DNA from 3 places in the Arthrobacter sp. TMS2-4 genome. Region 1 is predicted to be linked to each of the others. Evidence: riboswitches for the same ligand, from Rfam matches in the RefSeq annotation. Region 1 holds a riboswitch; each other region holds the start of a gene.
What was found. Region 1 has a riboswitch for cyclic di-GMP ahead of ACX80F_RS04375 (cellulase family glycosylhydrolase). Riboswitches for the same ligand answer to the same signal wherever they lie in the genome.
Positions count from the first base shown of each region.

Region 2: another riboswitch for cyclic di-GMP. It lies ahead of ACX80F_RS13320 (response regulator transcription factor); the one in region 1 lies ahead of ACX80F_RS04375 (cellulase family glycosylhydrolase).
Region 3: another riboswitch for cyclic di-GMP. It lies ahead of ACX80F_RS14100 (glycoside hydrolase family 26 protein); the one in region 1 lies ahead of ACX80F_RS04375 (cellulase family glycosylhydrolase).

Region 1 covers NZ_JBTNDI010000002.1:238,918-248,498, reverse strand. Annotated here, with positions in the region: gene ACX80F_RS04375 (cellulase family glycosylhydrolase) at 36-1,967, opposite strand; cyclic di-GMP riboswitch class I at 1,984-2,058, opposite strand; gene ACX80F_RS04370 (TatD family hydrolase) at 2,251-3,201, opposite strand; gene ACX80F_RS04365 (AAA family ATPase) at 3,389-4,399, shown strand; gene ACX80F_RS04360 (DUF58 domain-containing protein) at 4,447-5,982, shown strand; gene ACX80F_RS04355 (DUF3488 and transglutaminase-like domain-containing protein) at 5,979-8,408, shown strand; gene ACX80F_RS04350 (NAD-dependent succinate-semialdehyde dehydrogenase) at 8,415-9,581, opposite strand, start outside.
Region 2 covers NZ_JBTNDI010000011.1:9,751-19,331, forward strand. Annotated here, with positions in the region: gene ACX80F_RS13280 (chorismate-binding protein) at 1-460, opposite strand, end outside; gene ACX80F_RS13285 (LysE family transporter) at 464-1,081, opposite strand; gene ACX80F_RS13290 (low molecular weight protein-tyrosine-phosphatase) at 1,117-1,611, opposite strand; gene ACX80F_RS13295 (methyltransferase domain-containing protein) at 1,636-2,433, opposite strand; gene ACX80F_RS13300 (MarR family winged helix-turn-helix transcriptional regulator) at 2,444-2,932, opposite strand; gene ACX80F_RS13305 (MMPL family transporter) at 3,034-5,184, shown strand; gene ACX80F_RS13310 (AAA family ATPase) at 5,297-6,055, shown strand; gene ACX80F_RS13315 (hypothetical protein) at 6,078-6,488, shown strand; gene ACX80F_RS13320 (response regulator transcription factor) at 6,500-7,306, opposite strand; cyclic di-GMP riboswitch class I at 7,415-7,489, opposite strand; gene ACX80F_RS13325 (hypothetical protein) at 7,551-7,772, opposite strand; gene ACX80F_RS13330 (DUF2252 domain-containing protein) at 7,886-9,199, shown strand; gene dnaK (molecular chaperone DnaK) at 9,339-9,581, shown strand, end outside.
Region 3 covers NZ_JBTNDI010000012.1:72,883-82,463, reverse strand. Annotated here, with positions in the region: gene ACX80F_RS14115 (NAD(P)/FAD-dependent oxidoreductase) at 1-7, shown strand, start outside; gene ACX80F_RS14110 (YtxH domain-containing protein) at 77-448, opposite strand; gene ACX80F_RS14105 (DNA-formamidopyrimidine glycosylase family protein) at 630-1,433, shown strand; gene ACX80F_RS14100 (glycoside hydrolase family 26 protein) at 1,467-2,702, opposite strand; cyclic di-GMP riboswitch class I at 2,719-2,793, opposite strand; gene ACX80F_RS14095 (peroxiredoxin-like family protein) at 3,048-3,719, shown strand; gene ACX80F_RS14090 (hypothetical protein) at 3,765-4,040, opposite strand; gene ACX80F_RS14085 (ANTAR domain-containing protein) at 4,279-5,034, opposite strand; gene ACX80F_RS14080 (hypothetical protein) at 5,148-5,378, opposite strand; gene ACX80F_RS14075 (LacI family DNA-binding transcriptional regulator) at 5,726-6,754, opposite strand; gene ACX80F_RS14070 (sugar phosphate isomerase/epimerase family protein) at 6,867-7,601, shown strand; gene ACX80F_RS14065 (Gfo/Idh/MocA family protein) at 7,598-8,719, shown strand; gene ACX80F_RS14060 (uracil-DNA glycosylase family protein) at 8,932-9,564, shown strand.

The DNA.
Region 1 (9,581 bases):
GCGTCTTGTGGTCGTGATCTGCCGGCCGGGGTGCATCAACCCGCGATGCGCCCTGTGCTGCGGGAGTGCTTCGTCAGGGGGGTATACCCGGTCTTGGTCCCTGTGGCCTGGACATGGAGGGTGACGTTGCGATCCGCGCTGGTCGGTGTGTAGGTCCGGCTGCGTGCTCCAGCGATCGGGGTGCCCGAGCGGTACCACTGGAAGGTGACGACCGCGCCCGGTGACCATGTGCCGGGGTCGGCGGTCAGGGGCTGACCGACCCGGCCGCTTCCCGTGATCGTGGGCTTCGATCCGGTCAGGGTTCCCCGCGACACCGTCGGACCCGGCCGCGAGGTGCGGGAGGCGGGCGCGTACCCGTTCCTGGTCCCGGACACGACCACCGTCATGCGTGCGCCGAGATCCCGTGCGGTCAGGGCGTGGCGGGCGGTGGTCGCTCCGGGAATGGCGACGCCGTCCCGATGCCATGCGTACTTCAGGGCTGTGCCCGCAGTCCACGGGCCGGGGGTGGCTGTGAGGACGTGCCCCACCCTGGCGATGCCCGCGACCGAGGGAACGGAACTCTGCAACGGCGTGAGGGGTACCGGCGCGGGCGACGTCGGACTCGGGGACGGCTCAGGCGACGTCGGACTCGGGGACGGCACAGGCGACGTCGGACTCGGGGACGGCACAGGCGACGTCGGACTCGGGGACGGCACAGGCGACGTCGGACTCGGGGACGGCACAGGCGACGTCGGACTCGGGGACGGCGCAGGCGACGTCGTGAGAAGCGGCTTCAGGGCCAGCGTCTTCGCGGTCTCCTCGGTGCGCCAGTCGTCCTTGACGAGGCCCCCGGTGTCGCCGCTGTTGGGGTTGAAAGACCAGTAGGAATAGCTCATCCCCGTCCGGCCCAGGTACGCGACCATCTGGTCCAGCCACTGCCGGTCCGAATCCGTCTCGAGCTTCGTGCCGAACTCGCCGAGCAGGACCGGCGCGATCCCCTCCCGGGCGATGTAGCCCCAGTTCCGGTCCCACAGCGCCGGCAGGTTCTCCGGGTAGGTCGGGTCCGAGAACCACTGCTGGTGGTGGACGGACGCGGGGTAGTCGTGCGGGGAGTACACGACGCGGTGGTCCCGTTCCAGGGTGACGGGATTCGCGGCGACTCCCCGGAGCCCGCTCCCCCACCAGGTGGCGGTGCCGTCCGCCTCGTTCTCGATGCCCTCGACGATGACGAGCAGGTTGGGGTTCGCGGACAGGACGGCGTTCCCCGCACGTGTGGCGGCGGCCTTCCAGTCCCTCGCCGGATCCCCGCACGCCCAGCACGCCGCTCCGCGCGGCTCGTTGTGCAGATCCGCCCCGATCACGACGGGGTTGTCCTTGTACCGGGCCGCGAGCATCTTCCAGTCCGCGATCCACTGGTCCTCGGTGATGGCCGGGGTGTGCCAGAGCTCGGACTGCGCCTTCGACTCCGGGCGGTGCCGGTCGAGGATGACGTTCAGCCCGGCCGCACCGGCGGCATCGACCACCGAGTCCATCACCTGGAGCGGCGTGCGGCCCTCGAGCGAGGGGTTGAGCGAATAGTCGACGGAGGTGCTCGTGCCCCGGGTGATGCACTGGTTCGAGTAGGGCAGCCGGATGGTGTTGAAGCCCATGCTCCTGATCTGCCGGAGGCCGTCTTCGAGGTTGATGCTCCACAGTCCGTGCGGGGCGCACTCCGGGGTCTCCAGGCCGAACCAGCTGACGGACTTGATGACGAAGGGCTTGTCCGCCGCGTCACGGATGGTGCCGCCGTCGGTGTGGAGCCAGCCCGACGTCGTGGGCTGGACCTGGGTTGCACGCTCGACGCCTATCCCTCCCGGCTGGACCGCACACCCGCTCGCCACGACGAGCACGGCGGCAGCCAGGGCTGTTCGGCGCAGGAACGCCTGTCGGATCCCGGCCCGCCGCGATCGGACGGAGGGCAGGCGGAGTGTTCGGAGCAGTGAGTGCATGGCGAGGACCTTCGTGTTCGGCGGCCCGGCTGACCTCGTGGGCCCCGTGGCTTTGCGTCCCCGGCTCGCACCGGGTTTGCCTTTGTCGGCGACCACCTACCCGCTGCGGGCGTTCTCGGTCCCAGCAGGGTGGACGGTCTCGGGGACCATTCTTCCCGGGCAACCGCGTCCTTCGGCGTCCGCATGCCCCTGCGTCCCTACAGGAAATCCCCAAGAAAGACCCAAGCCGGGCGGTCTTCCGCCCCGGGAGCCGCGGAGGCCTCCTTCCGGCCCGGGCGTTCGGTCAGTCCCAGCTGCCGTAGACGGCTTCGGTGTTCGCCGTCAGCCGTGCGCACAGGCCGTCGAGGCCGGTGTCGAGAATCCCCGCCATGGCGCGCACCGTGTACGGCACGGCGTAGGAGGCGTTCGGCCGGCCGCGATACGGGTGCGGGGTGAGGAAGGGGGCGTCCGTCTCCGTCAGCACGAGTGCCGGATCGGCCACGAGGAGGGCCTCGCGCAGGTTCGCGGCGTTCTTGAAGGTCACAGTGCCCGCAAAGGACATGTACCAGCCGTGCTCGTTGCAGGTGCGCGCGAGGTCGGCGTCGCCCGAGAAGCAGTGCAGCACCACGCGGTCCGGCGCGGTGTCGGAGAGCAGCGTCGCCACGACGTCGTCGTGCGCCTCCCGGTCGTGGATCTGCAGAGCCCTGCCCAGCCGGCGGGCGATGTCGATGTGGCTGCGGAAGGACGCCAGCTGGCTGTCCCGGCCGTCCTCCCCGGTGCGGAAGTAGTCCAGACCCGTCTCGCCGAGCGCGCGGATCCGCGGCCCGGCGGCGAGCTGCTCGATTTCCGAGAGGGCGTCGTCGAGCGTTCCCGCCGCGGCCAGCAAGGGGGCCTCGTTGGGGTGCAGGGCGACCGCCCCGAGGAGCCGTGCGTCCTGTTCGACGACGGCGGCGGTGAAGCGCGAGGACGCCAGGTCCGTGCCCACCTGGACCGCGCCCCGGACACCGGCGGCCCCGGCTGCGTCGAGGGCGTCGCCGATCGACACCTCGACGGCCCCCTCACGGAAGTCGAAGTGCGTGTGGTTGTCGATCACGGGCACGGGCAGCGGCTCCGGCAGCGGCAGGTACGCGCCCTTCCGCCGTCGTCGGGCCGCCGTGGCGTCCTCTCCGGCGCCGGCGTCCTCCGGATCGCGGTAGGCGGGCGGTGTCTCCCCGATCGCGTAGGGGTGACGGACGGGCAGCGCGCTGGTACACATGATCCACAGCCTAGTTGCGGTACGGAACCAATCGCCCGGGAAGCAAGTTGAGCTAGTAACCTGTTGAATCATTCAGCTCGGTCCGACCTGCCCAGCGTTGGAACGGCCGCAGCCGGTCCCTGCGTGTCGAGCGATCCCGGCCCTCCGGCACCGCTCGGCACGGCAGCCGCACGCGTGGAGGATACCCATGGACGTCCAGCACAATATCGCCGAGGTGGCTGCGGACCCACGGCTCGCCCCGGACCCCGACGCCGCCTTCCACGACGTCGCCACGCGCATCCTCGACTCCATCCAGACGGTGATCGACGGCAAGCCCGAGGCTGCGCGCCTGGCCCTCACGGTCCTCCTGGCCCAGGGACACCTGCTGCTAGAGGACGTGCCGGGGGTCGGGAAGACCCTGCTCGCGAAGACCCTCGCCCGGACGATCGACTGCAGCGTGAACCGCATCCAGTTCACCCCGGACCTGCTGCCGTCGGACGTCACGGGGGTCTCCATCTTCAACCAAGACACGCGGCGGTTCGAGTTCCGGCCCGGCCCGGTCTTCGCGAACATCGTCATCGGTGACGAGATCAACCGGGCCTCCGCCAAGACGCAGTCGTCCCTGCTCGAGTGCATGGAGGAGCACCAGGTGACCGTGGACGGGCACACCCACCCGCTCGGTGCCCCGTTCATGGTGGTCGCTACGCAGAACCCGATCGAGATGGAGGGCACCTACCCCCTCCCCGAAGCTCAGCGCGACCGCTTCATGGCCCGGATCTCGATGGGCTACCCGGATGCCCGCGCGGAAGCGGACATGCTGGAGACCCACCAGTCCGTGTCACCGCTCGCGGCCATCCGTCCGGTCGCCGGCGTGGAGGACATCACCGGGATGATGCGGCAGGTCCGCGCGGTGTACGTCTCGCCGGCCGTGAAGGACTACACGGTGGCCATCGGCCGCGCCACCCGGGACCACCCGCGCCTGAGGCTCGGCGCGAGCCCGCGGTCGCTGCTGCAGTTGCTGCGGGCCGCGAAGGCCGGCGCGGTCCTGGAGGGCCGCGACTTCGTGCTCCCCGACGACATCGCGGCGATCGCCGACGCCGTGCTCGCGCACCGCCTGCTGCTCGACCGCAAGGCCACGAGCACCGGGGAGACGGCGTCGAGCATCGTCGCGGACGTGCTCTCCCGCGTCCCCGTGATCCGGGAGGCGCCCCGGCGATGATCCCCTCCCGTCCCGGCACCCCCACCTCCTAGCGTCCGGCGGCCCGCATGAACCTCATCGAGAAGCTTCCCTCGGGCATCCTCACTGCCCGCGGCTGGGGGTTCGTCCTCAGCGCCGTGGTCGCGCTGCTCTCCGCGCAGGTCCTCGGCCGCAGGGACCTCCTCTACGTGGGTGTCCTGCTGCTCGCCCTGCCGCTGGCGTCCGTCGTCGTCCTCAGGCTGGTCAAACCGCGTTTCACGGTGACGCGCGGGTTCCAGCCGCAGACCATGGAGACCGGCTCCACGACCACCGTCACCCTCGCCCTCACCGCGAGCGTCCCCGGCGGGGCGAGCATCGGCATGGAGGAGCAACTCCCCCCGCGGTTCGGGCAGGCGCCGCACTTCAGCTACCCCTCGCGCAACCCCACCCGCGAGGGCGTGTCCCTGTACGAGTACCGCATCCGCTCCACCTCACGCGGCGTCTACGAGATCGGACCCGTCACGGCGGAGTTCACGGACCCGTTCGGTCTCGGGAAGTCCCGCCGAGTCCTCGGGACCGCGGACCCGCTGGTGGTCACCCCGGCGCCGGTGGAACTGCTCGCCTCCGCCCTCGCCGGGTCCCGCGGCAACGACGGCATGGCCGCGACTCGACGCCAGGCCAACCCGAGCGACGACGACGTCATGACGCGCGAGTACCGGCACGGCGACTCCCTGCGGCGCGTGCACTGGGCCGCGACGGCACGCCACAGCGAACTCATGGTGCGCCAGGAGGAATCGGTCACCACGCCGCACGCCACCCTGCTGCTCGACCAGCGCCACCACAGCTTCAGCACCGGTTTCAGCGCGGTCTTCGGTCGTGACGCGGCCGCCGACAGCGTGCTGTCGACGTCGCCGACCTTCGAGTGGGCGGTCACGGCCGCTATGTCGATCAGCGCGCATCTGCTCGAACGCAACTACGCGCTGCGCTTCCTCGACCAGCAGGGGTCCCCCGCCCTCCTGCACTCACCCTCCGCGCCGTTCCCCGCCGAGGAGGAGCACCACGGCCGGGGCGCTGTCGAGGGCATCGCCGAGGGGCTCGCGGCGCTCGAGCTCGCACCCGAGACCGGCCACCGCCTGCAGGCCCACGTCGACCACTCGGGCAGCACCGCCGTGCGGGCCGGCGAGGCTGCGCGCAGCGCGGTGCGCCGCATCCGCCGGACGGCGGCCGAGGCGCCGCAGAAGACCCAGCACGGCAGGACCCTCCACGCGGCCTTCGGGGATGACCTGATGGACCGGCTCGCCACGAACCGGCACCGCGGGCCGCTCATCGCCGTCCTCGGCGTCGTCACCGCGGACGAGGCGAGAGCGCTGGCCTCGGCCTCCGACTACGGGTCGCCGGCCTACGCCATCCTCGCCACCGACCGTCCCGCCGACGCGCAGCCGCAGCTCGACATCCTGAGGGAGGCGGGCTGGCATGCCACCGCGGCCTCGCCCTCGGCCACGCTGCCCGTCGTCTGGGCGGGCCTCGAACACGCCGTCGGCCGGACGCCGACGCACGCCTCCGCGGCCGGTTCGACGCCGGGCACGCGTTCCTCCTACCACCCCTTCCCCGGGAGGCGGACATGACCTCCACTCTTTCGCGCCCCGCGACCGCGTCCGCGCCGGCTCCCCCGGTGCCGCGGCCGGCGCCTCCGGCCGACCCCTGGCACTGGGCCGTCACGGGAACCGTGCTGCTGGCCGTGCTCGCGGCCTCCGGCAGCCTCAACGGCGTCGTGGAGCCGTGGACCTGGCTGCTCCCCGTGCTCCAGACGATCGTCCCCGTTCTCCTTGCCATGGCCCTGACCCGGACCCTGCGGCTGAACGGCGTCCTCACGGCACTCCTCGGCGTACTCACGCTCTGCGGCGCCCTCACGGTCCGCTTCTTCCCGCGGCAGAGCATCCTCGGCGTCGTCCCCGGCCCGGGAACCCCGTTCGAGCTGCAGCGCCTCCTCGCACAGGCGGAGGAGACGGTGGTCTCCCAGGTGGCGCCCGTCCTGCCGGGAGCCGGCCTCGTCCTGGTGCTGTGCGCCGCCCTGGGGCTCCTCGCCATCATCATCGACCTCCTCTCGACGACCCTCCGCATGCCGGCGGCCAGCGGCCTCGGGCTCTTCGCGATCCTCGTGACGCCCGCCGTCGTGAAGCCCGACGGCGTGGGGATGCCCGCCTTCGTGGCCACCGTCCTCGCGTTCCTGCTGCTCCTGGCCGTCGCGCAGCGGCGGGAGGACCGCCTCGCCTCGGGCGGCGCGCGTGCCTCCGCCGGCTTCGCGGGCCGGGGCGCCATCATCGGGGCGGCGGCGCTCGCCGTGACGGTGGCCCTGCCGCTGCTCATCCCCGGGTTCACCTCCGGGGCCTTCCCCCAGGGCGCCCGACTCAATGTGTGGGGCACCGCCACCGGCCTGAACCCTGCGGTGACGCTCGGCAACGACCTCCGCAATCCCACCGGGTTCGGCCGGATCACCTACTCCACCAACTCGGACGCCCCCCTGTACCTCCGCGCGGTCACCCTCGAGGACTTCGACGGCCGGCGCTGGGAGCCCGACCAGCGGATCAACGACCGCGAGACGGGCGTGGACGCGATCGGGGCGGAAGCCGGCACGCCGGAGACCCTTCCCGAGAGCGACACCGTGTTCACGCGCGTCACCACGCAGAGCTACGCGAGCCCGTGGCTCGTGGCGCCCTACGCACCGACCGGCGTCACGAATCTTGCCGGCACGTGGGCATGGGACCCGGCGAACCTCTCCATCCTCGCCACCGATGGCGGATCGACCGCGCGGCAGGAATACGTGGTGCAGAGCCGCTCCGCCGACCTGACGCGCGAGGGACTGGGCGTGATCGGTCCCGCCGACCCCGACGCCGTCGCGGAGGTCTTCGTGGAGCTGCCGGAGGACACCCCGCAGATCGTCCGCGACAGGACGGCGGAGGTCACGGACGAGTTCGTGAACCCCTACGACAAGGCCGTCGCCATCCAGAGCTACCTGCGCGGCCCCGACTTCACCTACTCGGTGGAGGCCCCCGTGGACGGCGGGTACGACGGCAGCGGCATGGAGGTGATGGCCCGCTTCCTCGAGGCGAAGTCCGGGTACTGCGTGCACTACGCGGGCACCATGGCGGTCATGGCGCGTGCGGCGGGCATCCCGAGCCGCGTGGCGATCGGCTACACCCCCGGCAGCCCCACCGGGGACACCGAGGAGGGCCCCGTCGGCACCGAGCTCCGCGAATTCGTCGTCGATTCCCGCAACGCGCATGCGTGGCCCGAACTGTACTTCGAGGGCGTGGGCTGGGTGCAGTTCGAGCCCACGCCCTCCCGCGGCGTGGTGCCCGGCTACGCGCAGCAGGCGTTCTCCCCGGTCGGGCCACGGGCGGACGACATCGACGGGCTGAATCCGGGCAGCCTCCCCGACGTCGCGGACCCCTCGGGATCAGCGACGGACACCGCGGAGGACGGAGCCCAGGCCGGGCCCGGCCCAGGCAACGACGCCCGGCCCACGATCGGCATCCTGGCCGGCATCGGGGTCGCGCTGCTCGCGCTCCTGCCGTTCCTCCTGCGGACCGCGAGGACCCGCACCCGACGCCGCACCGTCATCGTCCGCGAGGCGGCGGGCGGCCCCGGCGGGGACGTCGGCGGGACCGGAGCCGCGACCGCCGCCTGGGCGGAGACGACGGAGATCGCCGGCGACTACGGCTACCGGTTGGAGCCGACCGACACCCCCCGCACCTTCGCCGGGCGGCTCACCCGCGACGCCGGGTTCGAGGGCCGCCCCGCCACGTCCCTCTCCCGCCTGCGCACCGCCTACGAGTTCGAGGAGTACGCCGGCCACGGCGGCGGGTCTCCGGGTTCCGGGTCCGGTGAGGCCCCGGCGCGGAGCGGCACCCGGACGGCGACCGTGCCGCGCTGGGACGACGTCGACGCCGTTACGCGTGCACTCCGGGCAGGCAGCTCATGGCCCGTGCGGGCCAGGGCGCGGCTCTTCCCGCAGTCACTGCTCAACCGGTTCCGGAGCGGGCGCCCCTGAGGAGCCCTAGGAGGCGTAGGGATCCGCGATCCCCACGTACTGCGTGTACAGGTACTCCTCGATGCCCTCGGCGCCGCCCTCGCGACCCAGGCCCGACTGCTTGACGCCGCCGAAGGGCGCCGCCGCGTTGGACACGACCCCGGCATTGAGGCCCAGCATGCCGGTATCGAGCCGCTCGCCCATGCGCAGGCCCCGGTTGAGGTCGCGCGTGAAGACGTAGGCCACGAGGCCGTACTCGGTGTCGTTCGCCAGCTCCACCGCTTCGTCCTCGGTGCTGAAGGTGATGATTGGCGCCACGGGGCCGAAGATCTCCTCCTGCAGGATGCGCGAGGACCGGGGCACGTCCTTCAGAACGGTGGCCTGGTAGAAGTAGCCGTCGCCCGCCACGGGCGCGCCACCGGTGACAGCGACAGCGCCGTCGCCGACAGCCGCGGTCACGAGCTCGTGGACCTTGTCGCGGCTCTTCTGGTCGATCAGGGGGCCGAGCTTCGACGCGTCCTCCGTGCCGCGCGCCGGCGTCATGGTCTCCATGCGCTCTGCGAGGGCCGCGGCGAAGCGGTCGGCCACCGCTTCATGGACGATGAAGCGGTTGGCGGCCGTGCAGGCCTCGCCCATGTTCCGGAGCTTCGCCAGCATGGCGCCGGTCACCGCGGCGTCGAGATCGGCGTCCTCGAACACGACGAACGGCGCGTTGCCGCCGAGTTCCATGGAGGTCCGCAGCACATTCTTCGAGGCGGCCGCGAGGAGGTTGCGGCCCACCGGGGTGGACCCGGTGAAGGAGAGCTTGCGCAGGCGGGCGTCCTCGATGAGCGGCCCGGTGACGTCACCGGCCGTGGTGGTGTTGACGATGTTCAGCACGCCGGCGGGCAGGCCCGCCTCCTGCAGGACCGTTGCGAACAGGGAGGACGTGAGCGGGGTCAGGTTAGCGGGCTTGAGCACCATGGTGCAGCCGGCAGCGATGGCCGGCGCGATCTTCCGCGTCGCCATGGCCAGCGGGAAGTTCCACGGGGTGATGAGCAGGCACGGGCCCACGGGCTTCTTGCTCACGAGCAGGCGGGACTTCCCGTCGGGCGAGGTGGAGTACCGGCCCGAGGTGCGCACGGCCTCCTCCGAGAACCACCGCAGGAACTCCGCGCCGTAGGTGACCTCGCCGCGCGCCTCGGCCAGCGGCTT
Region 2 (9,581 bases), on a different contig from region 1:
CTGCCAGCCAGGCGTCCTCCTGGTCGGCCCAGCGCTGCCAGAAGGGCGCATAGGCGTCGCCGTCACGCTCTATCGCGGTCCGGCGTCGTACCCCGGCGTCCGCCTCGACCCAGATCACCGCGTCGAGATGGGGCCGCGCCGCAGCCGCCGCCGCTCCCACCCCTTCGAGGAGTACGATCTCGGCCGCCGCCGTGGTCCGTGCGGCGCCGTCCTGTCCGCGATCCCAGTCCCAGGCGTTCCAGTGCGCCGGCCGCCCGGCCCGCAGGGGGAGGAGGACGCGTTCCAGGTAGCGGTCGATGCCGTCGTCGAGCCCGTCCCAACCCGGGTAGATGTCCTCGAGGTGGAAGAGGCTGACACTGTGGTGCTCCCGGAGGAGCGCGGCGAGTTCGACGGCGAGGGTGGTCTTGCCCGCTCCGGACCGCCCGTCCACGGCGATGAGCAGGGGCGCGTCGGAGGGCACGGATCAGGCCACGGCGAGCAGGGCGCCGACGCCCACGAAGAGCGACCCGAAGACGCGGTTGAGGGTGACCTGCCCGCGGTCGTCCTGCGTGAAGCGCCGGAACGAGCGGGCGGCCCCGGCGTAGAAGAACCACATGACGAGCATGTCGATGACCAGGACGGTCGCGGCGAGGACGGCGTACTGGCCGAGCAGCGGGCGGTCCGGGCGGATGAACTGCGGGATCAGGGCGAGGAAGAACACGATGGCCTTCGGGTTGAGCAGGTTCACCCAGAGCCCGCGACGGACCATGGAGAACGCGCCCTCTCTGACCTGCAGGGCGCGGACATCGCTGTGCTCGGGCCGCTGCAGGAATTTCCGCACGCCCAGATAGATCAGGTACGCGGCACCGATGTAGCGGATGAGGTCGAATGCCAGCGGCGAGTTGGCGACGAGCAGCCCGACACCCGCCGCGGCGACGCCGATGTGCACGAGGAGCGCCGCCTGCTGGCCGAGGATCCCCCAGATGGAACGGCGGAATCCGACCGTCAGGGCGTTGCTCATGGTGTTCACCGCACCGGCCCCGGGCATGAAGCTGATCAGGGTCTGGGCGCCGAGCAGCGCCAGCCAGAGGGAGGGGTTCACCCGTTCATGGTAAGCGTCCCCGGGCGGGGCGGACGTCAGGCGTCGAGTTCGTGGCGGACGAACCGGACGACGCCCTCCACCGCGCCGTGGACCATCCGCCAGGTGGCGTCGAAGTCGCTGGCGTCGCCGTACCAGGGGTCGTAGATCCCGAGGTCCTCGAGGTCGGCGTCCGTCGTCGTCGGATCGAACTCGCGCAGGAGGTGGATCCTGTCCCGTGCGTCGGCGTCCGGGGCGTCCCGGCGCAGTTCGCGGTAGTGGTCCAGGTCCAGGGCCAGGATGAGGTCCCGTTCGCGGTACCAGGCGGCCTCGAAGCGTCGGGCGCGGTGCAGGTGGCTCTCGATGCCGAGTTCGGCCAGCTTCGCCGCCGCCCGCTCGTCGATGGGCTTGCCGGCTTCCCAGTCGGTGGTCCCGGCGGAGTCGACGGCGACGTCGTGTTGCAGCCCCGCCTGGGCGAAGGCGTGGACGAGCATGAGTTCCGCCATGGGCGAGCGGCAGATGTTGCCCGTGCAGACGGCGACGATGCGGTACATCCCGCCAGCCTATCGGCGGTCGGCTCAGGCGCGGGCGAGAATCTCGACGCTCGGCAGGAGGAACACGCCGTCCTCCGCGCGCCCCCAGCGGCGCCATCCCTCGGCCAGGCGCTGCAGGCCCTGCCGGTCGGTGAGGCCCCGCTCAATGGTCTGCGCCGCGAAGGCCGAGTGCTGCACGCGCTCGGCCCAGGACTCCGCATGCGCGCGCCTGTCCTCGGCGGTGGCGTACACCCAGGTCGACGACGAGACCTCGACGTCCGCGAAGCCCGCCGCGGACGCCCACCCCGGCAGGCGCCGGCCGGCGTCGGGCTCGCCGCCGTTCCCGCGGGCCAGCTGCCCGTAGAGCTCCCGCCACTCGTCGAGCTCCACGGCCGCGGGAAACCAGGTCATCGCGCCGAAATCCGCCTCGCGCGCGGCCACGAGGCCGCCGGGCCGCACCACGCGTCGCATCTCCCGGAGCGCGGCCACCGGATCCGCGAGGTGCTGCAGCACCTGGTGCGCGTGGACCACGTCGAACGACTCGTCGGGGAGGTCGAGGTCGTACACGTTGCCCTCGCGGAACTCCACGTTGGCCACGTCCACGTGGGTCGCGGACGCCTGCGCGACGACGTCGGCCGACCGGTCGATGCCGGTCACCGACCCGGGGGCCACGAGGTCCGCGAACCCGGCGGTGATGCTGCCCGGCCCGCAACCGATGTCCAGCAGGTCCATGCCGGTCTCGAGGAAGGGCTCCAGGTAGGCGGCGGACGACGCCACCGTGCGCATCGCGTGCGCCGCCGTCACGCTCGGGTGGTGTCCGTGGGAGTAGACCTCGTCGTTCATGCCTCGAAGGCTAACTGGTCGCGCGGTCCGCGGCCGGCGCGGAGCCCTCGCGCGCGTCGTCCTTCGCCGAGACCGTGGCATCGGTGATCTTCTGCATCATGTCCCGCAGCAGGACCAGTTGCTCCTCCGTGTACTGGTCGAAGACGCCGTTGATGTGGCGGGCGAGCGGGGCGAACAGCATCGCGCCGGTGCTCCGGGCCTTCTCGGTCAGCTGGAGGTGGACCTGCCGCCGGTCCACCTCGCTGCGACGCCGGGTGACGTGACCGGCGGAGTCGAGGCGGTCGACCAGGGCCGTGGTGGCCGGCGAGCTCAGGTTGAGCTCCTCGCGCAGCAGGCCGGGCGTGACGGTGAGGCCGGCCCGCGCGGCGCCCATCATGATGCTCAGGGCATGGAGATCGGTGCGGTACAGACTGTCGCGCTCGCTGGCGACGTCGACATAGCGCTCGGTCTCGACAGTGAACTGCCGCATGAGTGCCATGAGTTCGTCCCTCGTGGACATGGGTCCTCGCCTCCTGTCCCTTCCAGCTTAGGCCGGTTCACTTTATCTCTATCATAGATATACTCTGTTGCAGAGAGAACCCGAGAGAGGCGTGGAGTGCGATGAAGAACAGATGGCTGAGGGTGCTGCTGCCCGTCGTGGTGGTCCTGATCTGGCTGGCCGGGGCGGCGGTGGGCGGACCGACGTTCGGACGCCTCGAAGAGGTCTCGAGCAACGACCAGGCGTCCTTCCTGCCCGCCAGCGCCGAGTCGACGGAAGCCGGGGAGCTGCAGCAGCAGTTCAGCGACTCGGATGCCATCCCCGCCGTGATCGTCGCCGAGTCGGACACCGCGATCGACCCTCGGGACCTCGGCTCCTACGAGGAACTCGGCGTGACCCTCGGCGGTGTCGAGGGGCTCGAATCCCCGGCCGAGGGAGCGCCGGCCCTCGCCGGGCCCATCCCGTCCGAGGACGGCTTCGCCGTCCAGTACGTCGCCTTCGTCTCCTCCGACGCCGAACTCGCCGAGGTGGTGGGCGAACTGCGCACCATCCTGGACGACGAGCTGCCCGACGGCGTCACGGGGTACGTGACCGGTCCGGCCGGTTTCACGAACGACCTCGTCGAGGCCTTCGGCGGCATCGACGGCATCCTGCTCGCCGTCGCGCTCGGCGCCGTGTTCATCATCCTCCTGGCCGTCTACCGGTCCATCGTGCTGCCGTTCCTCGTCCTGCTCACCTCCGTGTTCGCGCTGGCGACGTCGATCCTGCTGATCTTCGGGCTCGCGAAACTCGACCTCATCCAGCTCAGCGGGCAGAGCCAGGGCATCCTGTCGATCCTCGTGATCGGCGCCGCCACGGACTATGCGCTGCTGCTCGTCGCCCGGTTCCGGGAGGCGCTCGTGGAGCACGAGACGACATGGGAGGCCCTGCGGGTGGCCTACCGTGGCTCGTTCGAGCCGATCCTCGCCTCCGGCGCCACCGTGATCCTCGGCCTGCTGTGCCTGCTCTTCTCGGACCTCAACTCGAACAAGAGCCTCGGGCCCATCGCCGCCATCGGCATCCTCTTCTCCCTCGGCGCGGCGCTCACGCTCCTTCCCGCGTTCCTGATCCTCTTCGGCAGGGCGGCCTTCTGGCCCCTGCTGCCGCGCTACAACCCCGAGGCGGCCGCCGTCGTCGCCCCGCACCGCGGCAAGCACGCCGCGCCGACCGCCGCCGGCCCGGAGACCGGGCTCGAACGGCTCAAGGGTCTCTGGCGGCGCGTCGCCCTGCTCGTCGGCCGGCGCCCACGGTCGGTCTGGATCGCGTCCCTGCTCATCCTGGTCGCCGGCGCCCTCGGGCTGACCCAGTTGCAGGCGAACGGCGTCCCGCAGTCCGCCCTGATCCTGACCCCGTCCAACGCGGTCGACGGCCAGGAGGCCCTCGCCCGCCACTTCGATGCCGGTTCCGGCAGTCCCGTCTACGTCGTCGCCCCCGAGGCCGACCAGGAGGCCGCGCTCGACGTCGTGTCGGCACAGGAGGGCATCGCCGAGGCCGTCCTGACCGCGGACCCCGGCGGCGCCGCCGTCGTCGAGGGCGGGGGGGTCCTCATCAGCGGCACCCTCGAGTACCAGGCCGACTCCGAGCAGGCGGAGGAGGTGGTGCGCGAACTGCGGACGGCGCTCGACGCCGCCAGTCCGGACGCGCTGGTCGGCGGGGTCACGGCGGTCGCGATCGACACGAACGACACGGCGCTGGCCGACCTCGTCAAGATCATCCCGATCGTCCTGGCGGTGATCCTCGTCGTGCTGATCGTCCTGCTCCGCTCCGTCCTCGCGCCGGTGCTCCTCGTCGCCAGTGTGGCGCTCTCCAATGCGACGGCCCTGGGCGTCTCGGCGTTGGTCTTCAACAACGTCTTCGGGTTCGAGGGTGCGGACGCGTCGGTGCCGCTGTTCGCCTTCGTCTTCCTCGTGGCGTTGGGCGTGGACTACAACATCTTCCTGATGACCCGGGTCCGCGAGGAGTCCCTCCGGATCGGCACGCGGCCGGGCATCCTGCGCGGGCTCGGCGTGACGGGTGGTGTCATCACCTCGGCCGGCGTGGTCCTCGCGGCGACGTTCGCCGCCCTGGGCGTGATCCCCATCCTGTTCCTTGCGCAGATCGCGTTCATCGTGGCCTTCGGTGTGCTCCTCGACACCATCCTGGTGCGGTCGCTGCTGATCCCGGCCCTGTCCTACGACATCGGGCCCAAGATCTGGTGGCCGTCCGAGCTGGGCAAGGTGCCGTCCCCCCGGTAGTCGGCGTCGGGTCAGGGACCGGGGCAGGGCCGCGGCGTGGACCTGCCGGTCTCACAGCCGCGGCACATCCCGGGCCGGGAGCTCTCCTAGGAAGTGCGGGTACAACAGGAGGATGACTCCGCGAGCGAGAACGTCCAGCAGGTCCTCGTGCCCGTCGCGGCGCTTCGTCGTCGCGCTGGTGGGTATCGACGGCGCGGGCAAGACGACGGCGGCCTCCGCGCTCGGCAGGATCCTGGCGACGACGACGCCCACCATGGTGCTCGCCAACCCGTCGGGGCGGCGCACCATGACGGCGTGGACCGCACGGCTCGGCCTCTCCGTCCCGTCACGGGTCCTGGACCTCCTGGAATCAGGGGTCCGCGTGGTCAATGTCCTCACCAACCACCTGCGCGCCCGCCGGTTCGACGGCGTCGTCATCCTGGACCGGAACCTGCACTGCCAGCAGGCGCTGCGCGCCACCCGCGGGCTGCAGCGCAGCCGGCTGCTGGACGCGCTGGCGCGATGGCTGCCCGCCCCGGACGTCGTCGTGTTCCTCGACGTCAGCCCGGAGGAGGCCTTCCGTCGGATCGCGGCGCGGGGGACCGATACCGAACGCCTCGACGACCTCCGGGCCTACCGCGACGGCTACCTCGGGCTGCCCGACGTCGCCGGCTTCCGGCGCGTGGATGCCGACGGGCCGCTGCCCGGGGTCCTCGAGGAGCTCGAAGAAGTCGTCGCGGGAAGTGCTCAGTACCGGAAACGCAGTGATCATGTCGGCAAACGGCATACTCCAGCGCAGTCTTTGCGCAAGAACTTTCTGCAGGTGCACGGCGCCCATCGGCCGTCGCTAGGCTGGGATGGTGCCCCTACCTTCGACTCCGTCAAGCCCTGACCAGTATCAGGGCCGTTATCCGGTGGACGGCGCGGCACCCCGCCGCGACGCCGCGCGGTTCCTCGAGGACCACGGGACGGCGGCGCCCCTCGTCGACTCCACCGTCCTCGCGGACATGGTGCGCGACTTCTCCGATCCCGCCGTCGTCTCCCGGTTCGTGCGTGACTTCTCCGCGACGCTCGAAGGCAAGGTCGATCGATTGAACCTGCGGATCGAGGCCGGTGACGCCGCAGGTGCCGAGGACGCCGTCCTCAGCGTGACGACGTCGGCCATGATGGTCGGAGCGGTCCGCCTCCACCATGCTGCGCGAGCAGTCCACCGGATGATCAGCTCCGACGACCTCGACGGCGCCCGGCGCGCGGTCGCCGTGCTGCGCGGGTGTGCGGCGGATACGCTCGGGGAACTGCGGGACGGCGACCCGGGAGGATCCTGAGCGGTCCCGGTCTAGTCCTTGCTCCGCGGCACCACCCGGAAACCCACGCCCCGCACCGTCGTGATGAGTTCGCCGCCGCCGTCGAAGCGGGCGAGCTTCTGGCGGAGATTTGCGATGTGCACCTCGATGGCCCGCTCATCCGTGCGACTGACGAAGTTGTAGCCACGGTAATCCGCACCCCGCGACACGCGGACCAGTTCCTCCTTCGTCCGGACGGAGCCGTTGCCCCGCATCAACTCGTACAGCAGGTTGAATTCCGTCTTGGTGAGCGGGAGTTCCACCCCGGCGCACCGGGCGATGCGCGCGTCTCCGTCCACGGTGATGCCGCCGTTCCGCAGGGTGTTGGCGGACTTCGCCGGGGCGGCGTGGTCCGGCGGGGTGGGCGTGGCAGGCACCACGGGCTGGACCGGAGGGTGGTGCGCGTTCTGCCCGATGCGTGGGCGGCGAAGCATGGCGTCGATCCGCGCCCGCAGCTCCCGGGGCCGGAACGGCTTCACGACGTAGTCGTCGGCTCCCGCCTGGAGCGCGGTGAGGATGTCCATCTCGTCGCTGTGACCGCTGAGCACGATCACGTAGCAGTCGGTCGTGCTGCGGATCCGCCGCAGGACCTCGTAGCCGTCGATGTCGGGGAGCCCGATGTCCAGGGTCACCACTATCGGATGCTGCTGGCGGATGACGTCGACGCCCTCGCGCCCGGTGGTCGCGCCGCTGACCGCGAAGCCGCCCTGCTCGAGAACGGCGCACACCAGGTTTCGGATGTCGAGGTCGTCCTCGATGACGACGGCGGCCCGGCGATCGCCCGGTGCGGGGCTGTTCATCGCGTGCTGTCCAGCGACAGCCCGGTGGGGCGCCCGGCGCCCGTCGGCGCGGGTATGGGAACGGTGGGGACGTGGCGTGTCCGAGGCATATTCCGTGGACCTGTTCTCTTCGGCGGCCCGGCTGACCTCGAGGGTCCCGTGGCTTTGCGTCCCCGGCTCGCACCGGGTTTGCCTTTGTCGACGAGCGGCTGCTCGCCCGATGATAGTAGCAACCCCGACCGACACCGTCGTGGACTCCCCGCGGCTATTCGCCGTCGGCGCGTTCCCCGATCCAGTCCGTCGCGGCATCCGAGAGGAACAGGCCGTCGGCCCCCCGCTCGCCCATCCACCAGGATTCCGAAGCCACCAGGCCGCCGGCGGCGCTGATCTCCGCGACCACTTCGGGCGTGAGCGCTTCGCCGTTGTGCGCAATGAGCCAGTCCCTGGTCTGCTGTGTGACGCTGTCCCACCAGTGTTCGAGATCCATGCCGACAGTATGGCACCGGGGCGTCCCTCGCCGGCGAACCCACGAGTAGATCCGTGGTCGGTGCGCCGCCGTCCATAGGGGGCGTGAGCACAGGACGCGCGTACGGTGGGCTGATGGCAGCCACCGAGTCCCGTCAGCAGCACATCGTCAGCACGCTCGTCGAGGCCCATCAGGACCTCATGGGCGTGGACCCCCTCGCCTTCCGGGCCCGGTTCCGGAAGATGGCAGCGGACCCGTATGCCTTCTACCGGGGCAGCGCGGCCCTGTTCTACACCGACATGGCACGGCTCGACGACGCCTGGGCGGACGAGCGCACCAGCCGGGTGTGGATCCACGGTGACCTGCACGCCGAGAACTTCGGCACCTACATGAGCAACGAGGGACGCCTCACCTTCGACGTCAACGACTTCGACGAGGCCTACGTGGGCCACTTCTCGTGGGACCTTCGCCGCTTCGTCGCCTCGCTCACGCTCCTGTGCTGGCAGAAGGCATTGCCGTCGCAGTCGGTACGCGACCTCTCGCGCATCTATCTGGAGGCCTACCTCGGTCGTGTCCGGGACTACGTGGACGACGAGCAGTCCACGTTCGCGTTCGGGCTCGACAATACGGACGGACCCGTCTACCAGGTGCTGCAGCAGGCCCGGGCGGCACGCCGGACGCGGCTGCTCGACGCGCTCACGCGCATCGAGGACTACGAGCGCCACTTCCGTGACGACGGCTCGATCCGCGTGCTCCCCGACGACGAGTACCGGGAGGTCGCGGACGCGTTCGACCGATACCTCTCCACCATCCCGGACAGCGAGCGGTCCCTGCGGCGCGTGTTCTACCGGGTGAAGGGCATCGTGGGCAAGAAGGGATTCGGGATCGGCAGCGCCGGCCTGCCGACCTACAACGTGCTCATCGAGGGCTTCGACGAGGCACAGGAGAACGACATCATCCTCACCATGAAGCAGTCGAACATCGCCGCGCCCAGCCGGATCGTCGACGACGAGCGCGTCCGCGGCTACTTCGTGGACGACGGGCACCGCGCCGTCATCAGCCAGCGGTCCCTGCAGACCCACACCGACCCGTTCCTCGGCTACACGACGATCCGTGGGATCTCCTTCGTCGTGTCGGAGCTCTCCCCCTACAAGCGCGATCTCTCCTGGGAGGACCTGACGGAGCCGGAGCAGATGATGCCGGTGCTCGAGGCGCTCGGGCAGGCCACGGCGAAGATCCACTGCTCCACCGACGAGGACAGCGACCACGACCTCGTGCCCTTCCGGACGGAGACCGCCATCCTGGCCGCGGTGGACCGGTCACACGAGAATTTCGTCGACGACATCGTCGGATTCGGGGAGGCGTATGCGGAGACTGTGCGCACGGACCACGCGCTCTTCGTCGACGCCTTCCGGGAAGGGCTCATCTCCGCGGTGCCGGCCGACTGACCAGCAGGAGTTGAGCCACGTCGACTCAAGTCCATTTTGTTCTCCGGAGGCGCGCCCGTATAGTTGAGTGCAGAACGCTCAATCTACGCGCCCGGCGGATGAGCGCCTCGCAAATCCCGGGCAGTCGAAAGGAATTTGCATGTCACGTGCAGTAGGTATTGACCTCGGAACCACCAACTCGGTCGTCTCGGTTCTCGAAGGTGGCGAGCCCACCGTCATCGCGAACGCCGAAGGCGCCCGCACCACGCCGTCGATCGTCGCATTCTCCAAGTCCGGCGAAGTCCTGGTCGGCGAGATCGCCAAGCGCCAGGCCGTCAACAACATCGACCGCACCATCGCGTCGGTCAAGCGCCACATGGGCACCCAGTGGGATGTCGCCATC
Region 3 (9,581 bases), on a different contig from region 1:
CGTCTGACCCCACGCGAGGCGGATACGACGGGGGCGGGCCACGACACCATGTCGGGGCCCGCCACCCTTGCGCTCGCTACTTCCCGAGATCCTTCCCGAGATCAGGGCGGGTCTCGCTGTCCTGGGCCTGGAACGGGGTGTCCTCGATGTCGCGGGGGTTTCCCCCGGCCGGCCCGGTGGTGGCCGTGGTCCCGGCACCGACCTTCGCCTTGCCGCCCTTGCCGGAAGCGGACTCGCCCTTCTTCAGGGCGCCCTTCAGGGTGTCCTGCACCTTCGGGGCCTTGGTCTTGATGGTGTCGGTGGTCGAGGAGACGGTGTCCTGAACCTTCGGGTTCTCCCACAGCTTCTGCGCCTTGCTCTTGAGCTGCTCGTAGCTCTCCCGGCCGGCCCGCGTCCCGAGGACGTACCCGGCTGCCATTCCTGCGGCGAAAACAAGCTTGTTCTTCATGGTGTTCTCCCTTCGTTGGACTATGTTCCTTCCGAATCTAGACCACGCGGTCGGCCTCCGGCGAGAGTAGTGTCTGCGGGCACCATGCTGTAGGAGCGCCGGGGTGCCGGTGGTGCTACCGGATGGAGCGTCGGTGCCGGGCGCTAGGTTGGCGATGGTGGCAACAGGACAGGGAGGCTCCATGCCCGAGGGGGACAGCGTGTTCCGCCTGGCGATCCGCCTGCGGGGATCCCTCGACGGGCGCACGCTGCGCCGCGGCGACCTCCGGGTGCCCGCGCATGCCGAGACGCCGCTGGACGGGATGCGCATCGCCGGGCACGTGACCCACGGCAAGCACCTGCTCACGCGGTTCGACGGCGGCCTGACCCTCCACACGCACCTGCTGATGCAGGGGTCATGGACGGTCACGACCCCCGGGAGAACGCTGCCGCGGAAGCTCCTGCCGGAGGCGCGGGTGATCCTCGCCGTGCGCGACGGCCCGACCGCGTACGGACTGGGCCTACCCGTCGTCGACCTGCTGGACACCCGGGCGGAGGGCGACGCCGTGGGGCACCTCGGCCCTGATCCGCTGCGGCAGGACTGGTCCGCGGACGAGGCGGTGCGCAGGCTGCGCCGCGACCCGGGGGAGCGCGTGGCAACGGCCCTGCTGGATCAGCGGAACGTCGCCGGGTTCGGGAATCTGTGGGCCAACGAGCTCTGCTTCCTGCGGGGCATCCACCCCGACACGGTGATGGCCGACGTGGACGTCCCGGCGCTGGTGGCCCTCGGTGCACGGTGCCTGCGGTTCTCGGCGACGCAGCAGGGAGCGCATCAGGTCACCACGGGGAACACCCGCCGGGGGGAGAAGCACTGGGTCGCCGGCCGCGCCGGCAGGCCGTGCCTCCGGTGCGGCACCATCGTGCGCGTCAGGGCGGAAGTGCCGAACGACCCGGGCCGGCGTCGCACCTGGTGGTGTCCCCGCTGCCAACCGGCGCCGCCGGACTGAGGCCGGGGCCCGACCTCCTGGTGCGCGCAGTCCTCAGCGCCGCGCGGCGAGGGCGGCTGCGAAGGCGTCGGCGGACGCTGCGGAGCTGTCGATGCGCCAGTCGGTTTCCTTGGCGATGTGGAACCAGACGAGCCCGACGACGTCCGGCTGCGCGGAGACGTACTCGAAGAGGGAGGAGATCCACTGGGGCTTGGACCCGCCGAGCTCCGACGACGCCGTCTCGGCGATCATGATCGGCGTGCCCGGGGCGAGCTGCCGGAGCTGCGCGATCCCGCCACCGAACAGTGCCTCGGGTTCCTGCCAGGAGCTCCATGACTGCGAGGTGCCCCAGTTGTAGCCGTCGAGCGCCGCGACGTCGACGTAGCCCGCGCCCGGGTAGAGCTGATCCAGGGGCGTCGATCCCCAGTAGGGGACGTTCGGGTTCCACACCCAGCTGATGTTGGTCGCGCCGGTGGAAGCGACGACGTCGTGCACGTGCCGGTAGGCGGCAACGTAATCGGCCGCCGTGTTGCCGTTGACGCCCGCAGCCCACGGGTACCAGTCACCGTTCATCTCGTGCGCGAAGCGCAGGTACACGGGCTGCCCCCAGCGTCCCAGGTCGGTGCCCCACTCGCGGAGGTAGGCGTCGAACTCGCCGGCGGCGATACGGTCGAGCGAGTAGGCGGGCTGCTCGGTGCCTCCGCCCCAGGTCCACGGCTCCCAGGTCAGCAGCGTCTCGGCGCCGCGGGCGCGCACGGCATCCAGCTCCGCGATCGGTGCGGGCTGGTTGAAGTCCTTGTAGGACAGCACGATGGAGGGCGCCTCGCCTGCGAGGGCAGCGACGGCGTCGAGCTCACCGCCGGCTGCGGGCCCCCCATTGGTGCCGACGCCGAAGCGGATCCCTTTGGTGACACCCGGTGCAGGCGCCGGGGCGAGGATGGTGTAGCCGGCGCTCGCAGTGGAGGCGCCCGCCGTCGCCGTGATGCTCACGGTGTCGGTCCCCGCCGGCACGATCGATACGGTGAAGGCGCCCTGCGGCGTCGTGGTCAGGGCCGCGCTCGCGGTCCCGGCCACAATGGTCCCCTTCGTCCTCTTGGGGAAGCCCGCGCCCGTCACCGTGACGGAGGCACCAGGTGTTCCGGAGTCGGAACTGACGGTGATCGTGGCCGCGGCCTGGGCCGGCGCCGGGCTCACCCCGAGCATCAGGACGGACAGCGCCACGAAGACCACGACGAGTCGCGCGGCGGTCGTCCGGGTCGCGGATGCTGTGAGACGGGGAACGGTGAGCATGATCGGCACCTCGGGGTTCGGTGGCCCGGCTGACCGCGAGGGTCCCGTGGCTTTGCGTCCCCGGCTCGCGCAGGGTTTGCCTTTGTCGCCGAGCGGTCGCCCGGGCGTCGTCGGTCCCCGCATTGTGGGGCCCATCCCATTGTGCCGTCGCACCCGCAGGACGGGGCAGGAATTCGCCGTACTGCGGCGAAGGATTCCGGCAGATCTTCCGCAGGGCGTGGTCGCACAGGCGTCGGGCGCAGCCGGAGGGACGTGACCGTGGCCTTGGGAAATCGTGTGGTGTGCACCACAATTGAGAGTGCGGCGGGCTGGAGGCTCCCGTCGCGGGTGTGTCGAGGGGGAAGTTTGAAGCAGAGACAGAAATTCACGGAGACGATCGCGGCGCAGGTGGCCGAGTTCCAGCCGACGTTCGACGCGCAGGTCGGTCCGGCGCTCGCGGAGGTCTTCGCGATGGAGCAGGAGGAGCTCCGCCGCGCAGCGCTTCCGGAAGGAATCGCCCGCGTGGGCGAGAAACTCCCCGAGGCCGTCGTGTACGACGACGGGGGGCATCCAGTGCCCCTGCGGGAGGTCCTCGGTGCGGCGGCCGCGATCATCGTCTTCTACCGCGGCGGGTGGTGTCCCTACTGCAGCATCGCCCTGCAGACCTATCAGCGGGAACTGAGCCCTCTTGCGGAGACGTTCGGGACGCGGCTCATCGCGATCAGCCCGCAGGCCCCGGAGATCGCGCGGAGCATGGCGAGCGAGAAGGGGCTGTATCTGCCGCTCTACTCGGATGCAGCGAACTCCCTCGCCTCACTGCTCGGGATCGTCACGACGCCGAGCCCCGAGTCGACGCTGGCGCGCATCGCCCTCGGCGTGGACGTCGCCGGGTCCAATCTGGGCCGGACCCCGACGATCCCCTTCCCCGCGGTGATCGTCGCCGACGCGACGGGCACCATCCGGTTCATCGACGTGCAGGTGGACTACACGAACCGCACGGAGACCAGCGACATCATCGATGCCCTCGTCGCCCTCTGAGGCGATACCGCCCTCCGGGACGATACCGGGCGACGACCGTGAGGCTCAGGCTTCCTTGACCTGGCTGTCGACGGCGTCCTCGAGTGCGTCGTCTCCGGCATCGGACGCCGGGGTGTCGCGGATCAGCTGTCGGCGATCGAGCTCCTCGCGGAGCTCGTGGTGCTGCCCATCGGTCTCCGGATCCACTTCACCGTCGCGGACGTACTGCACATCCCTCGACCGGTGGTTCCTGCTGTTCAGGATGTCCAGGTCGTCCCGATCGATCGACGTCAGATCCTCCGGGAACGCCTTCTCCGGATCCAGCCTGCTGTTATCACTCACGAAGTGCCTCATTCACGTGCCACGAACTCGGGAGCCCCGCTTCTAGAGGCGAGAACGACACTACCGTAATCGCCTCCTGGTTCCCGGTTTCCCCTGTCGCACGGCATCCCTGTCACACGGCGTCCCGGGAGCCCGGAGGCACGCTGAGCCGGATGTGTTCCGTACTCGAGCGTGCTCGAGATGGACAGGGCGACATCGCAGAAGTTTGCCGAGCGCCGCATCAGCCGCACCACCCGGGTCACGAATTGAAGTGCGTGGTCACCGGTTCCGCCTGCCCCACCGATGCGAGTATGCCGGCCGCGAGGTCCGCCACCTTCACGTTCCGGGTGGATGATGCCTGTCGGAGGATCGCGAAGGCCTCCTTCTGGGTGCACCTGTTCTGGGCCATGATCGCGCCGACCGCCGTGTCGATGGTGGTGCGGTTCACCATGGCGGCCTTGAGGTGCTGCGTGTCCTCGCTGAGCTTGGCGATCCGCACAGCCAGGCGGAGGGAGCGGGAGGCATCGCGTGCGAGGCCTTCGGCCACCGCGATGCCCGTCGCATCGAAGGCATCCGGGGAGGTGGAGTAGAAGTTCAGACCGGCGCTGGCGCCCTCGTCGAGGCGGATGGGTATGCCGAGGGCCGAGCGCAGGCCATGGGAGGCGATGGCGGTGCGGTATTCAGGGAAGCGTTCCTCGGTCAGGAAGTCCCGGATATATACGGTCTCACCCGTGCGGGCGGCCCGGAGGCAGGGGCCGTCGTCGAACCCGTATTGCACTTCGTCGACTTCACGGGCCTTGTCGCTGCTGCTGGCGACGGTGATCATCGATCGTGGGCGCAGGAGCGTCACGCCGCAGAACACCTCACCGTAGGCGCCGCTGAACGCCTCGGCGGCGATGGTCGCGAGGCCGGCGAGGAAGTCCTGGACGTCGTCGCTCTCCAGGACCATGTCCTGCAGGAGCGCGGTGACCGGATCGCGATCGATCTCGCGAGCAAGGTCCTTCTCATCGGGCATACGGCTGGTTCCTTGGACGAAGCGGCTAACGGGCCAACGATCAGCGCCATCCGCCCGGAAGCGGATCGACGGGAAATGCGGTTCAGGGAATCCGCCGGAACGTTGTTCTGCCATCAACTGTACGACCCGGTGCCGGTGGGGTGCTCCACGTGGTCGCCCCGTGCACGCAGAGCCTGTGTGACGTCGGAGCCTGCCACGGTCCGGCCCAGTTTGTCCGGATTGCGCACGAGGTAGACCCCGCTGACCCTGCCTCGCTCGTCCACCCCCACGGCGACGGTCAGTTCCAGCCGGTCATCCGTGTGGACGAGGATGTCCCGGCAGCGTGACGGATCGCCCGTCGGCATCGATCCAGAGCGCTCGGGACGGGAGGCGATGCACCCGCGGATGCAGCACCCTCGGCCAGTCCACGCCTGCCGTGTCCCGGCTCCCCGCGGCCACCCTGTGCAGCCGGATGCGTTCCGTGAACTGCGCCCCCGGGTCCACCAGGGTGACCTCCAGCGGGATCCGGCCCGCGGCCCGACCCGCAACCCTGTTCGCCGCCATCACCCCCGCGTACCCGCCACCGACGACCACCACGTGGACTGTCCCGCTCATCACGCCTCTCTTCCCCAGGAGTTCCCGACACCATCAAGACACCGCTCGCCGGCGGTCTGTGACAGGGGTCGGCACCCGGACCGTCGGGCCCGGTCGCTCAGCCCGTGGTGGTGCTGGACCTGACCACGAGTTCGCCCCGGGGCATGGACGCGGACTGGATCGTCCCGGTGTCGAGCAGGGCGAGCAGGAGTTCGGCGGCCACCCGGCCCTGCATGCCCGGGTTCCTGGACAGGGCTGTGACCGCAGGGAAGGCGAGCCGGCAGTGCAGGGAGTCGTCCCAGCTGATGATCGCCACGTCGTCGGGGCAGCGCAGGCCGAGGTCGCGCAGGGCGAGCAGCCCGCCCATCGCCATGAGGTCGTTGCCGAACACCACCGCCGTCACCGGCGTCTCCGACGCGTCCGGTGCGCGGAGCAGGGTCTCGACGGCGTCGTGCCCGGACTGAAGCGCATAGTCCGCCTCGTACTGGACGATTCCCATGCCGTGGCCCGCCGCACGTTCCCGCACCCCGCGGATGCGCTCCTTCTCGTGCAGGAACCGGTGCGGTCCGGACACGTGCCCGACGCGGCGGTGTCCTGCGTCGTGGAGGTGGTCGACGATGGTTGCGGCGTCGACGACGTGGTCCGTCGTCGTCCCGGACACGGTGGGCGGCCTGCCGGTCTCGGGTGCCCCGTGCAGCACGAACGGCAGTCCCAGGCGGTCCAGCAGCGCGGGGCGGGGGTCCTCGAGCAGGTGATCGAACACGAGGACGCCGTCGACCTTCCGTTCCCCGGCCCAGCGCTCGTAGGTGGCACGCTCCTGGGCGGGGTCGTTGCCGACCATGCGCAGCATCAGGGCCATGTCGCGCTCGGCGAGGGCGGTCTCGATGCCGGTGAGCAGCCCCATGTGGTACGGCTCGGTGCCGATGAGCAGGGGGTCGGCGGACAGCACCATGCCGACGGCTCCCGCACGCGACCGGGAGAGTGCACGGGCCGAGGAGCTGGGGTACCAGTCGAGTTCGGCGGCGAGGTCCAGGACGCGGCGCCGGGTCACCTCGCTGACTCCCGGCTGGCCGTTGAGCGCGTAGGAGACGGACGCCTTCGAAATGCCCAGCCTCTTCGCCAGGCCGGCAATGGTTTCCTTGGCCATGGGGTACACCCTAGCCGCACGAATTGCTTGACCGACCCCGACGTATCACCTACCTTCGAGCTAGCGACTGAACCGGTTCAGTCGCCCCGACTTTCTCACCGAGGAGAACCCCGTGACGTATTCGCTCCAGCTCTACACCCTGCGGACGGCGATGGGTGAGGACCTCCCCGGCACCATCAAGCGCGTCGCCGACCTCGGCTACACCGCCGTGGAGCCCTACAACTTCGTCGCCACCGCGGATGAACTGGCAGCCGCACTGTCGGAGAACGGGCTCACCGCCCCGTCCGGCCACGCACCCCTGCTCGGCGCGGACCAGGACGAGATCTTCGAGGCCGCACGCAAGCTCGGCATCGGGACCGTGATCGACCCGCACGTCGAGCGTTCCCGGTGGACCACGGACGAGGACATCCGCGCCACCGCGGAGGCCCTCAACGCGGCAGCCCGGAAGGGCGCCGGGTACGGCATCACCGTCGGCTACCACAACCACGAGTTCGAGCTCGAGGAGCGCATCGACGGCACCTCCGCCCTCGAGGTGCTCGCGGGCTATCTCGATCCTGAGGTCGTCCTCGAGGTGGACACGTACTGGGCGGCCGTCGGTGGCGAGAATCCCGTCGAGCTGCTGAACCGCCTCGGCGGCCGGGTGCGGTTCATCCACATCAAGGACGGTCCGCTCACCAAGGACAACAAGGAGCAGGTAGCCGTCGGCTCCGGCAGCATGCGCATCTGGGACGTGCTCGGTGCCGCTCCAGGGCTCGAGGCCGCCGTCGTCGAACTCGATGATTTCGACGGCGACATCTTCAGTGCCGTCGCGGACAGCCTCGCGTACCTCCAGGAGGGACAGAAGTGAGCACTGCAGCAGAGCGCACAGGCCCCGTCGGAGTCGCCGTCGTCGGCGCCGGGGTGATCAGCAAGGAATACCTCACCAACCTGACGGCCTTCCCGGACGTCACGGTGCACATCGTGGCCGACATGTTCGAGGAGGTCGCCGCCGTCCGCGCCGCCGAGTTCGGCGTCCCGTCCTCCGGAGGCGTCCAGGACGCGCTGGACCACCCCGACGTCGAGATCGTCGTCAATCTGACCATCCCCGCCGCGCACGTCGAGGTGGCCACCGCCGCGGTGAACGCGGGCAAGCACGTCTGGAGCGAGAAGCCCTTCTCCCTGGACCGTGAGAGCGGCATCGGCCTCCTGAAGACCGCGGATGCCGCCGGGCTCCGCCTGGGCTGCGCCCCCGACACCTTCCTGGGCGCCGGCCTGCAGACGGCGTTGCGGCTCGTGGCCCGCGGCGACATCGGCGTGCCACTGACGGCGCTGACCCTGATGCAGTCGCCGGGTCCGGAGTCGTGGCACCCGAACCCGGCGTTCCTCTTCCAGGAGGGTGCCGGGCCGTTGTTCGACATGGGGCCCTATTACCTGACGACGCTCGTCCAGACCTTCGGCGCGATCACGAAGGTCGCGGGGTTCGGTTCCACGTCCCGCGCGACGCGCACCATCGGGTCGGGGCCGAAGGCCGGCGAGGTCTTCGACGTCACTGTCCCGTCCCACGTCAGCGCGATCGCCCAGTTCGCGAACGGCGAGTCCTCGCAGAGCATCTTCAGCTTCGACTCCCCGCTCAAGCGGGCGGGCTTCATCGAGATCACCGGCACCGAGGCGACCCTTGCGTTCCCCGACCCGAACACGTTCACCGGCGATCTCCTGCTCACACGCCGCGGGGCTGACGAGCCCGAGGTGGTCCCGGCCGTCGGCGCGACATCCACCCGCGGCAGCGGCGTGCTCGAGATGGCCAGGGCCCTGCGGGACGGACGCCCGCATCGTGCACAGGGCGAGACGGCGTACCACGTGCTCGATGCGATGGTCTCGATCTCGGAGAGTATCGCCACGGGCGGCTTCGTCTCGCTCTCGAGTACCGCGACGGCGGCCGATCCGCTGCCCGAGGAATGGGACCCGTACGCCGCAACCCTCGCCTGAGCCCTCCCGTGGGCCGCCGTCAACAGCGACCCCCGGGAGGAACCGGGGACGTCGATCGCCGGGCTTCCGACGGCCTGCGTTCCGCCGAGGTCGAGTACCTGCCGGGGCACGGTGGCGGCGACGCCCGTCGGGTACTGGCGTAGGCTGGGAGATGCGGGCACGTTCGCGCCACCTCTGGCGCCGTCCGCGAGGAGGCGGAATTGGTACAGCGTATGTCAGACCCCACGTACAGGGCTCAGCAGTGGGAACAACGATACGATCCGCAGATCGAGGACGTGAACCGGCTGTGTGACTCCCTCGCCGAGGCGAAGCCGGGTTCTGCGGTGCCCTACATCGATCCGATCCACGACGTCGACGGCTGCAAGATCGTCAGTCTCTTCTCCAATCCTGGGTCCTCCCTGCCCTCCGGCTTCGTCTCGTTCGAGAACGACGACCCGAGCTCCGTTCGCATGGCGGGTATCTACGAGGCCGTCGGACTGCGCCCCGACGCCTTCATGCCCTGGAACGCCCACCCGTGGTACCTGCCCGAGGGCAAAGAGCGCGCGCTGACCATGGACCAGATCGCCGACGGCGTGAAGCCCCTGCTCACCTTCCTGCAGCAGGTTCCGCGGGCGTCGGCGCTCGTGGCGCACGGCGCCGACGCGCACAAGGCAGCGCGCCGGCTCATGAAGCTCGAGAACCGGGCCATCGCCAAGCGCGGGTTCAAGATCTACGAGGTCCGCTCCCCGGGGGAGCGTGCCTTCAAGGGCACGCCCGTCAACCAGGAGCTGTGGCTCAAGGAGATCCAGGCGGCGTACACCGACGCGATGGGACGCGCGGGAATCCGCGCCCGCCAGTCCATCTGACGCTCCGCAGGGCGTCG